DNA from 2 places in the uncultured Holdemanella sp. genome. Region 1 is predicted to be linked to the other one. Evidence: a T-box and tRNA genes for the amino acid it is inferred to sense, from the RefSeq annotation. Region 1 holds a T-box; the other holds one or more tRNA genes.

Region 1 (3,379 bases):
TTCTGGTTCTGATTATTTATCTTATTTAATCCACAAATCCCATGCCTCTAGGATTGATGACATAGGCTGCACAATAATGTACACTCATTCCTTTAATCTTTGTATACTTTTCTTTTCCAATCTTACTCGTATTCTTTGGATCTACTTTGATTACATCCACTTCATTCATCAAACATTTTCTTTCTACTTTTTCTAATATCTTTTTATACGCAAAACTCGATAATGTTTTATTTTCCTTCTTTGGTCGATAGAGCATCCTTGTCTTCAACTACCAGACTCTTCTTCTCCGAAACCAATTTCTTAATATAAAAAAAACTACTACACATGATGGAGCTTACTTAAGGCTGCTTCGTTCCCGACCTGACCTGATTCATAAGATATCATTGTAGTAGCCAGTTAATTATATCAAATCCATTTTCAATTCGCAATAGAAAAAGCTGTCAAAGACAGCTTTTAAGATTAACCAATTTTCTTTTTACCACCCATGTAAGGTTGTAATACTTCTGGAATCAAGATTGATCCATCAGCTTGTAAATTATTTTCTAAGAATGCAATCAACATTCTAGGTGGAGCTACACAAGTGTTGTTTAATGTGTGTGCAAAATACTTCTCACCATTTTCACCCTTAACACGAATCTTTAAACGACGTGCTTGAGCATCTGTTAAGTTAGAGCAACTTCCAACTTCGAAGTATTTCTTTTGACGTGGAGACCACGCTTCAACATCCACTGATTTACATTTTAAATCTGCCAAATCACCTGAACAGCATTCCAATGTACGTACTGGAATATCCAACGTTCTGAAGAATTCTACAGTATTCATATACAATTTTTTAAACCATTCCATACTATCTTCTGGTTTACAAACAACAATCATTTCTTGTTTTTCAAATTGGTGAATACGATATACACCACGTTCTTCAATACCATGAGCACCTTTTTCTTTACGGAAACAAGGTGAGTATGAAGTGTAAGTATATGGAAGATTTTTTTCTTCAAGAATTGTATCTTTAAACTTACCAATCATAGAGTGTTCACTTGTACCAATCAAATACAAATCTTCACCCTCGATTTTATACATCATACCTTCCATTTCTGCAAATGACATTACTCCATCCACAACTGAACTACGAATCATATATGGTGGAATTACATAAGTAAATCCTTTTTTATCAATCATGAAATCACGAGCGTAATTTAAGATTGCTGAATGTAGACGAGCAATATCACCCATTAAATAATAGAATCCATTACCTGCTACACGACGTGCTGCATCTAAATCAATTCCACTTAAACGTTCCATAATTTCAGTGTGATAAGGAATTTCAAAATCAGGAACAACAGGTTCACCAAATTTTTCTAATTCAACGTTTTCACTATCGTCTTTTCCAATAGGAACACTATCGTCAATAATGTTTGGAATCTGCATCATTTTTTCTGTTACAGACTCTCTTAATTTAATTTCTTTTTCTTCTAAAGCTGTTAACTCATGAGCAATCTCTGCCATTTGTTGCTTAATTTCTTCAGCTTCTTCTTTTTTACCTTGCCCCATCAACTTACCGATTTCTTTAGAAATCTTTTTACGATTAGCACGTAAATCATCCGCATGTTGCTGTGTTTGACGAAGTTCTTTATCCTCCATCAATACTTCATTTACTAAAGGCAATTTGTAGTCTTGGAACTTTTTCTTAATGTTCTCTTTGACAATGTCCGGGTTTTCACGGACAAATTTCATATCTAACATGATATCCTCCTCTGCAAAAAAAAAGAGACACTCGCACCCATAAAGGGACGATGTCTCGCGTTGCCACCCTTTTTACCATATATATACATATATGATCTCTTAACATGATAACGGTATGTACCGGATCAAACTACTCTATTTCATTCAATCACTCAAAGGTGCTGTTCAATCAATCATACCAGTATTTTCACCAACCATACTGTCTCTAATTCATATATGAAATAATCTACTTATCCTTATCTTTGTTTTCACCACATTTATACCATTAAAACAAAGACAAAGTCAACCGCTTATTCTGTAAAATAGCCTCATCAAATCGGATTTATCATATGATTCTATTTATCTACAAATCATATTCAATATCACAATTATATATAGTATTAAAATATAAGAAATCCATCTATAATCCATTCCCATGAATATTAAAAACTGAATAAACAAAAGTAACCCTAATAGAGAAAAGAAGGCATAAATTCGTTTTGTTGAATTATCATAATACAAATAATATAAGCCAATTACTGCCATTGCAAAAATAGCGCCAATACATAAAGATCCTATAATGCTTCCATGACCAGAAATATAAACACATGCCGCAACAAAGATCATACATACCAAGGAAATTTTATCTGCTTTTCTATCTTGTCTAAAACTTTCCATTTTGTATACATCTAAATTGTGAATAATATTTGTGACTTCTTCATTCGAATAATTCAAACTCTTTTTACATGATATCAATTCAGCCACAGAAACGTGCAAAGATTCAGATAGGGCAGGTAACAATTGAATGTCTGGATATCCTATTCCACGTTCCCATCGGCTAACAGCTTTATCTGTGACATGCAGCTGTTGAGCTAATTCCATTTGCGTCATATTGTTTTCTTTTCTTAACTTACAGATAAACATTCCCATATCTTTTGCGTTCACATATATCACTTCTTTCTATAATAATTTATATTTATTCTATCAAATTGGCAATCAACGCGTCGTTTATATAATGTATTCGGGTTATTTTTATCTGATTTATCATATGAAAAAGGAGCAAAATCATAATTCTACTCCTTACATGCATTATTCTTCTGTATTTTCTTCGGATTCTACTTCAGGCTCTTCATGATCTACCAATGTCATACGCGTTACTTTCGCATCTCCATTTAAGTTGATCAATCTTACACCTTGTGTATTTCTTCCATAGATACCCACATTCTCTAAAGCTACACGAATCATAATACCATCACTGGCAACAATCATCGCATCTTCTTTACCAGTAACAGCGCGCATACACATTAGCTTACCAGTCTTTTCTGTGATATTAATTGTACTAACACCTTTTTTACCACGAGAAGTCAAACGATAGTCTTCAAACTTACTACGCTTACCATAACCATTTTCAGAAACAACAAGAACTGTATCTCCTTCACTTGATAGTGCAGCACCTACAACTTCACTGCCATCACAATTGAATCCTAATACACCACTTGCGCTACGTCCCATAATACGAACTTGATCTTCATTAAATCGAACAGCTTTACCATTTGATCCAGAAATGATTACTTCATCTTGTCCTGTAGTTAATTTCACAAAACGCAATTCATCATCTGGTTTCAAACTAATCGCAATCTTACCATTACGATTGATA
Region 2 (3,379 bases), on a different contig from region 1:
ATGTATTTACTCCCTTTGAATTGCCCTTGAAAAAGTGTGCCGTAATTCTTGCGTTAAAAGGTTTGAGGTGTATACAGTAATTGTATAAACAAAGGTGGTACCGCGTGCGACAGACGTCCTTTGATGGCTGTCGCTTTTTATATGGAAAAATGGAGGAAAGTAAAATGGAATTAGTTAATGTATTAGAAGATGAACATTTATCTATGTTGAACCACTCATGTGCTCATATGATGGCTCAAGCTGTTAAGCGTTTATATCCAAATGCTAAATTCTGGGTAGGACCTGTTATTTCTGAAGGTTTCTACTATGATATGGATTTAGGAGATGTAAAATTAAAAGAAGAGGATTTGGCAAAAATCGAAAAAGAAATGAAGAAAATTGCCAAAGACGGAAAGAGAATTGTTCGTGAAGAAATCTCTAAAGAAGATGCTTTAGAAATGTTCAAGGATGATCCTTATAAAGTCGATTTGATCAATGGATTAGAAGATGGAAATATCACAATCTATCGTCAAGGTGAATTTGCGGACTTATGTCGTGGACCTCACGTTGAAACTGTTAAGATGTGTAAAAACTTTAAATTATTGAAACATTCTGGTGCTTACTGGAAAGGTGATGCTAACAATAAAATGCTTCAACGTGTTTATGGTATCTGCTTTGACACAAAAGAAGAGTTGGAAGCACATCTAGAAGCTTTAGAAGAAGCTAAAAAACGTGATCACAAGAAGTTAGGAAAAGAAATGGGATTGTTTACAATTAGTGAATATGCGCCTGGTATGCCAATCTTCTTGCCAGATGGAATGATTTTACGTAATATTTTGGAACAATACTGGTATCAAGAACACGCAAAAGAAGGATACCAATTCATTAAAACTCCTATTATGATGTCAAAAGAATTATGGGAATTGAGTGGACACTGGGATCATTATAAAGATAACATGTACACTTCAATGGTAGATGATCGTGAATTTGCAATCAAACCAATGAATTGTCCAGGAGCTTTATTAGTATATAACTCAACTTTACACTCATATAAAGACTTACCATTGCGTTTAGGAGAACTAGGACAAGTACACCGTCACGAAGCAAGTGGTGCATTGAATGGGTTGTTCCGTGTACGTACATTTACACAAGATGATGCTCACTTGTTTGTAACTCCTGATCAATTGGAAGAAGAGGTTAAGAAAGTATTACAATTGGTAGATCGTATCTATTCAGTATTTGGTTTACCATATGAAATTGAATTATCAACTCGTCCAGAAAGTGGATATATTGGTTCAGAAGAAATTTGGGATGCTTCAGAAAAAGCATTGGCACAAGCTTGTGTTCATGCAGGTAAAGAATATAAAGTGAATCCTGGAGATGGTGCATTCTATGGACCTAAATTGGATATCCATATTAAAGATAGCTTAGGACGTGTATGGCAATGTGGTACTGTACAGCTAGATATGAATTTGCCAGAAAGATTCGAATGTAAATATGTAGATGCAGATGGAACAAAGAAAACTCCAATTATGTTACACCGTGTAGTTTATGGATCAGTTGAACGTTTCATTGGTATCTTGATTGAACACTTTGGTGGACACTTCCCATTATGGTTAGCGCCACGTCAATTTGTTGTGATTCCAGTACACCACGAAAAACATGTTGAATATGCAAATAAAGTATGTGATGCATTAACAGCTTTAGGAATGCGTGCTACAGTAGATTCTCGTAACGAAAAATTAGGTTACCGTGTTCGTGAGGCACAGCTAAAAAAGGTTACTTACCAAATTGTAGTTGGTGATGGAGAACAAGAAAACAACACAATTACAATTCGTCAGAGTGGTAAAAAAGATAGTGTTACATTGTCATTAGATGAAGCTTTAGCTAAATTTAAAGCGGAAGTAGACAATAAAACATTGTTTGGAAAGTAAGAGTTTAGAGGTCAAAAATTGACCTCTAAATTTTTTTGTATTTTTTTAAAAAATTTGCTTGCAATAAATTTTTATCCATGTTATTATAAACGGGCGTTACGGATAACGTAGGTTGTTCTAAAAAATAAGTATCTGGAAATATTCTTGGAGAAGTACTCAAGTGGCTGAAGAGGTGCCCCTGCTAAGGGTATAGGTCGGGAAACTGGCGCGAGAGTTCAAATCTCTCCTTCTCCGCCATCTTATTTTTGGAAAATTATGGTCCAGTGGTGTAGTGGTTAACATGCCTCCCTGTCACGGAGGAGATCGTGGGTTCGAGTCCCATCTGGACCGCCATTCATGCAGATGTAGTTCAATGGTAGAACACAGCCTTGCCAAGGCTGATACGGGGGTTCAATTCCCCTCATCTGCTCCATTTAAAATTAAATATTGGTCCAGTGGTGTAGTGGTTAACATGCCTCCCTGTCACGGAGGAGATCGTGGGTTCGAGTCCCATCTGGACCGCCATTTAGAAATTTAAGTCATCTTAGGATGACTTTTTTCTTTGTGTTGACTATTAATTAATTTCTTTGTTTAATAAACTTATGATTATAAATGTAAGTGGAAGAACAGATGTTGTAGCTTATTATATGGATTGGTTTGTGAAACGATGGAATGAAGGCTATTTTGATGTAAGAAATCCTTTTAATCCTAAATTGGTTAGTCGTATTTTTGTATCAGATATTGATATGATTGTATTTTGTACAAAGAATCCTTTGCCATTGGTAGATACAATACATCTATTTTCTGTACCCATCCAGCTACAAGTTACTATCACTGGATACTTTGATGATATTGAATCTCATGTACCAGATAAACGAAAAGTTATTGAATGTGTAAGAGAATTATCAGATTATTTAGGAAAAGAAAATGTGTGTGTTAGATATGATCCGATTCTTTTAAATTCGAAATATAATGTTGATTATCATATTCGTGCATTTAATAAGTTATGCATGATGCTTAATGGATATGTTTCTAAAATGATTGTCTCTTTTGTAGATGATTATAAAAACGTAAGAAATAACCATTTGGATTATCATGAACCATCCAATGAGGAATATCTTACATTAAAAGAAGCTTTTGAAAAGAATGACATAAAAGTAGTTAGTTGTATGGAAAATAAATATCATATTGGTGATAAAAACGATTGCTGCGTCAGCATTAAATATGCTTTTGAAAGAACAGGAAAATTCTATAAAGAATGGAAGGCAAGAGATTGTCATTGTGTAAATATGGTGGATATTGGTGCATATAATTCATGTTTACATGGTTGTAAGTATTGTTATGCAAATTTTGATTCAAAACAAATTATGTCAAATTATAAGATGCATGATCCAAAGTCTAGTTTATTGATTGGACAATTGAGCTTCGATGATCAAATTAAAGTACGAAGAAAATAAAAAGAGTGAAGCTAGTTTTGCTTCACTCAT

Evidence for each region. The T-box of region 1 lies ahead of serS (serine--tRNA ligase). A T-box ahead of a tRNA ligase gene usually reads a tRNA of that ligase, here a tRNA-Ser.
Region 2: it encodes a tRNA-Ser, which carries the amino acid that the T-box ahead of serS (serine--tRNA ligase) is inferred to sense. The anticodon was not compared.

Annotation. Positions count from the first base shown of each region.
Region 1 is NZ_CATVYQ010000003.1:52,108-55,486, reverse strand. It holds gene Q3907_RS01180 (hypothetical protein) at 26-256, opposite strand; RNA gene ffs (signal recognition particle sRNA small type) at 310-395, opposite strand; gene serS (serine--tRNA ligase) at 460-1,743, opposite strand; T-box leader at 1,784-1,995, opposite strand; gene Q3907_RS01165 (helix-turn-helix domain-containing protein) at 2,083-2,667, opposite strand; gene gyrA (DNA gyrase subunit A) at 2,812-3,379, opposite strand, start outside.
Region 2 is NZ_CATVYQ010000017.1:24,200-27,578, reverse strand. It holds gene thrS (threonine--tRNA ligase) at 165-1,913, shown strand; tRNA gene Q3907_RS04680 (tRNA-Ser) at 2,060-2,150, shown strand; tRNA gene Q3907_RS04675 (tRNA-Asp) at 2,171-2,246, shown strand; tRNA gene Q3907_RS04670 (tRNA-Gly) at 2,252-2,325, shown strand; tRNA gene Q3907_RS04665 (tRNA-Asp) at 2,342-2,417, shown strand; gene Q3907_RS04660 (DUF1848 family protein) at 2,495-3,349, shown strand; gene Q3907_RS04655 (thioredoxin family protein) at 3,296-3,379, opposite strand, start outside.